DNA from 3 places in the Escherichia sp. B1147 genome. Region 3 is predicted to be linked to each of the others. Evidence: riboswitches for the same ligand, from Rfam matches in the RefSeq annotation. Region 3 holds a riboswitch; each other region holds the start of a gene.
The links. A riboswitch is a leader RNA that binds a small molecule or an ion and turns the genes downstream of it on or off. The one in region 3 is predicted to bind thiamine pyrophosphate.
Positions count from the first base shown of each region.

Region 1: linked by a shared signal. The riboswitch ahead of thiB (thiamine ABC transporter substrate binding subunit) and the one ahead of thiM (hydroxyethylthiazole kinase) in region 3 are both predicted to bind thiamine pyrophosphate.
Region 2: linked by a shared signal. The riboswitch ahead of thiC (phosphomethylpyrimidine synthase ThiC) and the one ahead of thiM (hydroxyethylthiazole kinase) in region 3 are both predicted to bind thiamine pyrophosphate.

Region 1 is NZ_LFHY01000002.1:148,004-151,393, reverse strand. It holds gene thiP (thiamine/thiamine pyrophosphate ABC transporter permease ThiP) at 1-471, opposite strand, end outside; gene thiB (thiamine ABC transporter substrate binding subunit) at 447-1,430, opposite strand; TPP riboswitch at 1,461-1,560, opposite strand; gene sgrR (DNA-binding transcriptional regulator SgrR) at 1,594-3,249, opposite strand; gene sgrT (glucose uptake inhibitor SgrT) at 3,338-3,390, shown strand, end outside.
Region 2 is NZ_LFHY01000023.1:22,475-25,864, reverse strand. It holds gene nudC (NAD(+) diphosphatase) at 1-522, opposite strand, end outside; gene A9180_RS20890 (Rsd/AlgQ family anti-sigma factor) at 617-1,093, shown strand; TPP riboswitch at 1,145-1,245, shown strand; gene thiC (phosphomethylpyrimidine synthase ThiC) at 1,325-3,220, shown strand; gene thiE (thiamine phosphate synthase) at 3,220-3,390, shown strand, end outside.
Region 3 is NZ_LFHY01000005.1:492,014-495,403, forward strand. It holds gene rcnB (Ni(II)/Co(II) efflux transporter accessory subunit RcnB) at 1-97, opposite strand, end outside; gene rcnA (nickel/cobalt efflux protein RcnA) at 315-1,127, opposite strand; gene rcnR (Ni(II)/Co(II)-binding transcriptional repressor RcnR) at 1,248-1,520, shown strand; TPP riboswitch at 1,612-1,708, shown strand; gene thiM (hydroxyethylthiazole kinase) at 1,743-2,531, shown strand; gene thiD (bifunctional hydroxymethylpyrimidine kinase/phosphomethylpyrimidine kinase) at 2,528-3,328, shown strand.

The sequences.
Region 1 (3,390 bases), on a different contig from region 3:
TAAACGGCTCGCCATCGGCAGATTAAAAAATACGTGCGCCAGCAAAATGCCTTGCAGGCCGTAGGGCGAAAAGGTCCACTCCAGACCAAGCGATTGCCAGAGCGATGCCAGCCAGCCATGGCGGCCATAGACGCTAAGAATGCCGAAAACGGCAACCAGCACCGGGAGGATCAAGGTCATTGCGCACAGACGCAACATCGCCAGGCGTCCAGGAAAGCGCCTGCGATAGAGGGCGCGGGCAAGGAATATCGCCGGTACGACAGATAGCAGCGCCGAGAGAAACGCCTGCCAGAAGGAGAAGCGCACCACATGCCACAGGTAGCTATCCTGCCAGATGGCCGACCAGTCACCCTGCGGCGCGTTCCACCACAGGGCGAGAAAGGCCGCCAGCGCAACCGCCACCACCAGCGTGGCGGCGCTTACACCTGGAATTAACCAGCCGGGAATTAACGGGTGACGGCGCGTTGCCATTCGCTAATCCATGTCTGACGTTGTGCCGCCACTTCGGCGGGCGTGAACTCCAGCGTGGTGGCCGGTTTGGTCAGTTGTTCAAATCCGGCAGGTAGCGCGACGTTTGCCACCGGATACATCCAGTTGCCGGTTGGGATCGCATTCTGGAAAGCCGGAGAAACCATAAACTGAAGGAATTTTTGCGCCAGCTCCGGCTGCTTGCTGGCAGCGGTGCGGGCGGCAACTTCCACTTGCAGATAGTGGCCTTCGCTAAAGTTCGCGGCGGCGTAGTTATCTTTTTTCTCTTCGAGAATGTGATAAGCCGGAGAAGTGGTGTAGCTCAATACCAGATCGCTTTCGCCTTTTAAAAACAGGCCGTAGGCTTCGCTCCAGCCTTTGGTGACTGTGACGGTTTTCTTCGCCAGCTTCTGCCAGGCTTGTGGGGCGTCATCGCCATAGACTTTTTGCATCCACAGCAGCAGACCCAGGCCCGGCGTACTGGTGCGTGGATCCTGATAAATCACCCGCCAGTTCTGATCGCTCTCAACCAGTTCTTTCAGGCTTTGCGGCGGATTTTTCAGTTTGTTCTTGTCATAGACGAAGGCGAAGTAGCCGTAATCAAATGGTACGAAAGTGTCATTATTCCAGCCGCCGGGAACGTTAACGGCATCCGCTGGCACGCCACTTTTGGCGAACAGTCCGGTTTTGCTGGCTGCATCTAACAAATTGTTATCCAGCCCCAGCACCACATCAGCTTTGCTGTTTTTGCCTTCCATCCGCAGACGGTTGAGCAGTGAGACGCCATCTTCCAGCGCCACCAGTTTCAGTTCGCAATTACAGTCGGCTTCAAAGGCTTTTTTGACTACCGGACCTGGCCCCCAGTCGGCAGCGAAGGAGTCGTAGGTATAAACAGTCAGAACGGGTTTAGCGAAAACGGGCGCTGTGCACAGCAACAGCAGGGGAAGACATTTTTTTAACACTTTGCACCTCAAAAAAGAGTGGCAAAGGACTTGAGAAGGAGCCTCAAATCCCTTCGCCGGCGTTATCCGGATCAGGTTCGACGGGTATTTTCTCAGCGCACGCGTCTGCGTGGCACCCCGTTGAGAACGGCGTTAGTGTAGTGATTTTGTTATCAACCAGCAATCATGGATCCGGCGGCGCAAACCACGCTGATTTAAAATCGAACCAGCCGAGGGTATTCATACGCAGGCCGCGCATACTGCGTTGCCCCTGAATGATCAACCAGTGATGGATAAGCGGCACCATCGCTTTGCTGGTGACCAACTGTTGGCACCAGTTCGCCAGATTCATCTCACCATTACGCCAGCGGGCGGCGTCGGCTTGCCAGTCGAGAGGAATACAGTGTTGCAGCAGCGGCACTTCGCACAAGTGCGCGAACAGTGAAAAATCCAGCGGCAGCGTAAAGTTGGCGCTGTTAAGCCAGATGTCGCTTTCGAACTCACCTTCGTGCCACTGATCGTAGCTGATCTCTTTGATTTCCAGCGTAACCTGATGACTCGCCAGAATCTGCTGCATGATCCCGGCAATGACCCGATGTTCAATATGATCCTGATAAAATGTCAGGGTGAGATGTTCCAGCCCGGCAGGCTTTTCGCAATGCGTGGGGCGGGCATGGTGCCAGCGGGGGAGCAGCCCATAGGCCGGAAACCACAGTTGCTGGTACTGTTCCTCGGCGAAATAAACCAGATTGGTCGGCGAAAGCACATAGCTTATCCAGTCTCTGACTTGCTGATTCGCCCCGCGATGAGTCCGACTGTCGAACAGTAAATAATAGCAGCCTTCCTCCAGGCGACTTTCAATCTCTTTTTCCTCGCCCTGTGGTCCTTTCAGCATCAGCCCTCCGGCTGGCTCGTCGGCAATTTCCGGCAAGACCCAGACGTTAACTTCGTCGATTAGCGCCCGATAACCGAAGAAATCGTCGAATGCCTGAATTTTCAGTTGATTGCTGCTGTTACGCATTACCGCATATGGACCGGTGCCGATGGGATGGCTGGCAAAGTTACTGATGGTTTCCCATTCACGTGGCAGGATCATCGCCGGAACTTGCCCCAGCAATAACGGCAACCAGCGGTCCGGCTGCGTGAGATGGATATCCAGCGTCCAGGGCGTCGGCGACACAATTTCAGCAATGTGGGAATAGAGCGGCAGCGTATTGATCCGTTTCAATGAGGCGATCACATCGTCCATTTCAAGTTCACGGCCATGATGAAAATGGACCCCTGGGCGCAAAAAGAAGCGCCAGTGGAGTGGGGAAATTTGCTGCCAGTGGTGGGCTATATCTGCCTCCAGTTCCCCATTTTCCTCATTTACGCGCGTGAGCGAACTGAAGATTTGCCGGGCGATATGGGTTTCAGAACGGCGCAATGCGCTGCCGGGTAGCAGGTTGCGCAACGGACGATAGTAGAGGACACGCAGGATGTGCCGACCCTGGCGGAAGCTGCGTCCCAGATGAGAAATCAGCATTTGCCGCACGGCAGTTTTGTCACCGACTAGCTGCACCAACTGGTCAATGCGATCCTGCTCCAGCAGGTCTTCCGCCCGTTGTTGCTGAAGCGCCAGCCCGGTGTAGAGGAATGTCAGACGCGAGCGTTTACCGCGCCCGACTTCCGCTTCCCATGTTAACCAGCCGCGATCCTGCATGGTGTTGAGCAGGGTGCGCATATGACGGCGGGAGCAGCTCAATAACTCTGCCAGTTCGTTGAGCGTCGTGTCCTGCGATCTACCCTCGCAGCATTGCCACAGGCGGATGAACTGTTGTTGCAGACGACCAGAAGGCATAAAAGGGGAACTCCTGCGCAAAAGTCAGCAATTTAATTTTCCCTATATTAAGTCAATAATTCTTAACGATGAAGCAAGGAGGTGTCCCATGCGTCAGTTTTATCAGCACTATTTTACCGCGACAGCGACGTTGTGCTGGTT
Region 2 (3,390 bases), on a different contig from region 3:
TTCCCGCGCGACTGCCTGCTCGAGGGTTTCGCCCACTTCAACGAATCCGGCAAGTACCGTATGGACACCGTTTCGATGGCGGGTATGCTGGGCAAGAAGGATCGAATCATCGCGACGGATGGCAACGATAATGCAGGGGGCAATTTGTGGATAGTAACGCTCACGGCAGTGACTGCACAGCATTGCCCATTCGGTTTTGCTCGGATACATCTCATGGCCGCAGTAGCCGCAATATTTATGTGAGCGGTAAAACTCCGCCAGTTGCACACCGCGCCCAGCCAGTTGAAACAGCCCAACATCCAGATCAATCACCTGACGTACCGATCCCATATCGTGACGACGCTGCTGTTGCACTAGCCAAACAGGTTCTCCCTGCCATTCGCCTATATGCAGTGCGCGCTGACCCACAAGATCGAAATTTGCCGCTTCGCCGTATGGTAATTCTCCCTTCGGCAACCATAATTTTTGTTCATGACTGACTACCCACCAGCCGTGATCTAATTTTTCAATTATACGATCCATAGCTCTTGCACTACCTTTGCATCACTGGCATGTTTAACATGGTTTTTACATTTCTCACTGAGCAGTTTTTGAATACAAACTTGCGGAGTCAATCATGCTTAACCAGCTCGATAACCTGACGGAGCACGTCAGAGGAAGTAACAAACTGGTTGATCGCTGGCTACATGTACGTAAGCATCTGCTCGTGGCTTACTACAATCTGGTTGGCATTAAGCCTGGCAAAGAATCGTACATGAGGCTGAATGAAAAAGCCCTTGATGATTTTTGCCAGAGTCTGGTCGACTACCTGTCTGCTGGACATTTCAGTATTTATGAACGCATTCTTCATAAACTAGAAGGCAACGGGCAACTCGCTCATGCCGCGAAGATTTGGCCGCAGCTGGAAGCCAACACGCAACAGATTATGGATTACTATGATTCCAGCCTGGAAACCGCCATCGATCATGATAATTACCTTGAGTTTCAACAGGTTTTATCTGACATCGGCGAGGCGCTGGAAGCACGCTTCGTACTGGAAGATAAGCTGATTCTGCTGGTGCTTGACGCCGCTCGCGTCAAACATCCTGCTTGAGTTCTGCGCTGTTAACGCGTAATTTACATTCAATGCCCCGTTTGCGGGGCTAATTTCTTGTCGGAGTGCCTTAACTGGCTGAGACCGTTCATTCGGGATCCGCGGAACCTGATCAGGCTAATACCTGCGAAGGGAACAAGAGTTAATCTGCTATCGCATCGCCTTTGCGGCGATCGTCTCTTGCTTCATCCGTCGTCTGACAAGCCACGTCCTTAACTTTTGGAATGAGCTATGTCTGCAACAAAACTGACCCGCCGCGAACAGCGCGCCCAGGCCCAACATTTTATCGACACCCTGGAAGGCACCGCCTTTCCCAACTCAAAACGCATTTACATCACCGGCACACATCCCGGCGTGCGTGTGCCAATGCGTGAGATCCAGCTTAACCCGACGCTAATTGGCGGCAGCAAAGAACAGCCGCAGTACGAAGAAAACGAAGCGATTCCGGTCTACGACACCTCCGGCCCGTATGGCGATCCGCAGATCGCCATTAACGTGCAGCAAGGGCTGGCAAAGCTGCGTCAGCCGTGGATCGAGGCGCGCGGCGATACCGAAGAACTCACCGTGCGCAGTTCCGATTACAGCAAAGCGCGGCTGGCAGATGATGGCCTCGACGAGCTGCGTTTTAGCGGCGTATTAACGCCAAAACGCGCCAAAGCAGGCCGCCGCGTCACGCAGTTGCACTACGCCCGTCAGGGCATCATCACACCGGAGATGGAATTCATCGCCATTCGCGAGAATATGGGACGCGAGCGCATTCGTAGCGAAGTTTTGCGCCACCAGCATCCTGGAATGAGCTTTGGTGCTCGCCTGCCGGAAAATATCACCGCGGAATTTGTCCGTGATGAAGTCGCTGCCGGACGTGCCATTATCCCTGCTAATATCAATCATCCGGAATCGGAGCCGATGATCATTGGTCGCAACTTCCTGGTAAAAGTTAACGCCAATATCGGCAACTCGGCGGTCACCTCTTCCATCGAAGAAGAAGTGGAAAAACTGGTGTGGTCCACGCGCTGGGGAGCGGATACGGTGATGGATCTCTCCACCGGTCGCTATATTCACGAAACCCGCGAGTGGATTTTGCGTAACAGCCCGGTGCCGATCGGTACTGTGCCGATCTACCAGGCGCTGGAGAAAGTTAACGGGATCGCTGAAGATCTTACCTGGGAAACGTTCCGCGACACACTGCTGGAACAGGCCGAGCAGGGAGTGGATTACTTCACTATCCATGCGGGCGTGCTGCTGCGCTACGTGCCGATGACCGCCAAACGTCTGACCGGTATTGTGTCGCGCGGCGGTTCGATTATGGCGAAATGGTGCCTCTCCCACCATCAGGAAAATTTCCTCTATCAACACTTCCGCGAAATTTGTGAAATCTGTGCCGCTTATGACGTTTCGCTGTCATTGGGCGACGGCCTGCGTCCCGGTTCTATTCAGGACGCCAACGATGAAGCGCAGTTTGCCGAGCTGCATACGCTGGGCGAACTGACCAAAATCGCCTGGGAATATGACGTGCAGGTGATGATTGAAGGCCCGGGGCATGTGCCGATGCAGATGATCCGCCGCAATATGACCGAGGAGTTAGAGCGCTGCCATGAAGCGCCGTTCTATACCCTCGGGCCGCTGACCACCGACATTGCGCCGGGCTATGACCACTTCACGTCAGGGATTGGCGCGGCGATGATTGGCTGGTTTGGCTGCGCGATGCTTTGTTACGTAACGCCAAAAGAGCATCTGGGTCTGCCTAATAAAGAAGATGTTAAGCAGGGGCTTATCACCTATAAGATTGCTGCCCACGCCGCCGACCTGGCGAAAGGGCATCCGGGTGCGCAAATTCGCGATAACGCCATGTCGAAAGCCCGCTTCGAATTTCGCTGGGAAGACCAGTTTAATCTGGCCCTCGACCCGTTTACCGCCCGCGCTTATCACGATGAAACCCTGCCGCAAGAATCCGGCAAAGTCGCCCATTTTTGCTCCATGTGTGGGCCGAAATTCTGCTCGATGAAAATCAGCCAGGAAGTACGTGATTACGCCGCCGCGCAAACCATTGAAGTGGGAATGGCGGATATGTCAGAGAACTTCCGCGCCAGAGGCGGGGAAATCTACCTGCGTAAGGAGGAAGCGTGATGTATCAGCCTGATTTTCCTCCCGTACCTTTTCGTTTAGGACTGTACCCGGTAGTGGACAGCGTACAGTGGATCGAACGCCTGCTGGATGCAGGCGTGCGTACTCTCCAGCTACGCATCAAAGATCAGCGCGATGAAGAGGTGGAAGCCGATGTCGTGGCGGCAATTGCG
Region 3 (3,390 bases):
CCGAGGCATTGGTCGAACCCGCGGTGGCTGGTGCGGCCCATGCTGCGCTGGTTACCAGCAAAAGCGCACCCAGCAACATCTTATTTTTTATGGTCATATACTCTCCACTTTGGGGATCAGTAAAATCAGTCGCATATCTTTCCTGCCATACAATATAACCGACAAGAGATATTTTGTTAGTGATCCCATGATTTCGTAAAAAGTGTAAATGAAAGGATGCAGCAAAAGCATCCTCATTGAACGAGAAGTCAGCGGAATAAGTTGATTTAAGAATCATCCTGGGCTAAAGGGATAGCGAAGCCCAGGTAATTGTTTTATCTCATAATACCCATAAAGCCATGCACTCCCATATACAACCCGACTAAGCCAATTAACAGACTGGAGAAATAGGGGGCGCGTTTAGCGACAGTGTTAAATCCGCGCCAGCGTTTTGCAACCTGTTGAACACTGATTGCCGCCCCAACGCCTACGGTGACCAGCGTTAACGCCAGGCCAATGCTGAAACTGACGACCAGTGTTGCGCCCAGTGTCAGGGCTTTCAACTGAATGCAAATCAATAGCACGGTAATTGCCGCTGGGCAGGGGATCAGTCCACCTGTTAAACCAAACAATAAAATTTGCCAGTTGGTCACTTCTCTGCCATCGAAGCGGCGTTTAATGTCATTGGCATGGGCTCGTGCATGGGCATCCTGATACTCTTCGCTGTCGCTATGTTCATGATGGTGGTGATGTTCGTGGTCGTGATGATGTTCATGATCATGCCCGTGCATATTCTCAAGCCAGCTTCGTTCGCCGCGCCAGGTGCGCCAGAACATCCAGAACGCGGTGCCAATAATGATCACCGCGGAAATCAGCTGGAGCCACGGTTCCGCTGACTGCGCAGTAAAGCGTTTGCTTATCACCATCCCACCAAAAGCAATCAACCAGACTACCACGGTATGCGATATGGTTGCCGCCAGTCCAAGCATCACCGCCTGTTTGATGGTGCCTTTAATGGCGATAATAAACGCCGCCATCATCGTTTTTGAGTGTCCTGGCTCCAGACCATGTAGCGCACCAAGTAAGATGGCGCTGGGGATGAAAAACCAGGCGTTTCCTTGCTGAAGAAGAGTGGTAAATTCGGTCATGATAATAATTCTTAGTATTAAGTCGGCGGCCTGATTCTACTCCCCCCCAGTACATGATACTACCCCCCAGTAGATTAGTAGTGCTATGATTTTCCATGATCTTGTTAACCAGGTGTTACCATGTCTCATACCATTCGCGATAAACAGAAACTGAAAGCACGCGCCAGTAAGATTCAGGGACAGGTCGTCGCGCTCAAGAAAATGCTCGACGAGCCGCACGAATGCGCTGCCGTTCTACAACAGATTGCCGCTATCCGTGGTGCGGTAAACGGTTTGATGCGGGAAGTGATTAAAGGTCATCTGACGGAACACATAGTTCACCAGGGGGATGAGCTAAAGCGTGAAGAAGACCTGGATGTTGTTCTTAAGGTGCTGGATTCTTATATCAAATAATTTCACAACATTATTGTAATACCGCCGTTTTTCCTCGTTTACAACGTGTGCGCGGGACATTACCATCCTCATCTGCGATTCATCATCGCAACTAAACGACTCGGGGTGCCCTTCTGCGTGAAGGCTGAGAAATACCCGTATCACCTGATCTGGATAATGCCAGCGTAGGGAAGTCACAGGCCGCCAGGTCATTGCTTCTTCACGTTATGGCAGGAGCAAACTATGCAAATCGACCTGCTGAGTCCGGCGCAACCTGCGCACGCGTTACACCTTTTTCACCAACATTCCCCCCTTGTGCATTGCATGACCAATGATGTGGTGCAAACCTTTACTGCCAATACCTTGCTGGCGCTCGGTGCATCGCCAGCGATGGTTATCGAAACCGAAGAGGCCAGTCAATTTTCGGCCATCGCCAGTGCTTTGCTGATTAACGTTGGCACACTGACGCAGCCACGCGCACGGGCGATGCGTGCCGCCGTTGAACATGCAAAACACTCCCAAACGCCCTGGACGCTTGATCCGGTCGCGGTTGGTGCGCTCGATTATCGTCGCCGTTTTTGTCATGAACTTTTATCTTTTAAACCGGCAGCGATACGCGGTAATGCATCGGAAATCATGGCATTAGCGGGCATTTCCAATGGTGGCCGTGGTGTGGATACCACTGACGCCACAGTAAGCGCATTGCCTGCTGCGCAAACTCTGGCTCTGGAAACTGGCGCAGTCGTCGTGGTCACTGGCGAGGTGGATTATATTACCGATGGTCGTCGCACCGTTGGTATTCACGGCGGCGATCCGTTAATGACCAAAGTGGTAGGAACTGGCTGTGCATTATCGGCGGTTGTTGCTGCCTGTTGTGCATTACCTGGCGATACGCTGGAAAACGTCGCATCTGGCTGTCACTGGATGAAACAAGCCGGAGAGCGCGCAGTCGCCAGAAGCGAGGGGCCGGGCAGTTTTGTTCCACATTTCCTTGATGCGCTCTGGCAATTGACGCAGGAGGTACTGGCATGAAACGGATTAACGCTCTGACGATTGCCGGTACTGATCCGAGTGGTGGTGCAGGAATTCAGGCCGATCTTAAAACCTTCTCGGCGCTAGGTGCGTACGGTTGCTCGGTAATCACCGCGCTGGTGGCGCAAAATACCCGTGGCGTACAGTCGGTGTATCGCATTGAGCCTGATTTTGTCGCTGCACAACTTGATTCGGTGTTCAGCGATGTACGAATCGACACCACCAAAATCGGCATGCTGGCGGAAACCGATATCGTTGAAGCGGTGGCAGAACGGCTGCAACGTTACCAGATCCAAAACGTGGTACTGGATACCGTCATGCAGGCAAAAAGCGGCGACCCGCTACTTTCACCTTCGGCGGTTGCCACGCTGCGCAGTCGATTATTGCCACGGGTTTCATTAATAACGCCAAACTTGCCCGAAGCTGCCGCCTTGCTCGACGCGCCACATGCGCATAACGAACAGGAAATGCGGGAGCAGGGGCGAGCACTGTTGGCGATGGGCTGCGGTGCAGTGCTGATGAAAGGCGGTCATCTGGATGATGAGCAAAGCCCGGATTGGCTGTTTACTCGCGACGGCGAACAGCGGTTTACCGCGCCGCGCATTATGACCAAAAACACCCATGGCACGGGTTGTACGCTCTCTGCGGCGCTGGCGGCATTGCGTCTGCGCCATACAAACTGGGGCGACACCGTTCAGGAAGCAAAAAGCTGGCTTTCAGCGGCGTTAGCGCAGGCAGACACGCTGGAAGTCGGTCACGGGATTGGTCCGGTTCACCACTTTCACGCGTGGTGGTGAGCACCGTACTATAGCTGCTTTGGCATTTTTCAGCTTTTTCGCGCTGAAATTCAGGGATGAAA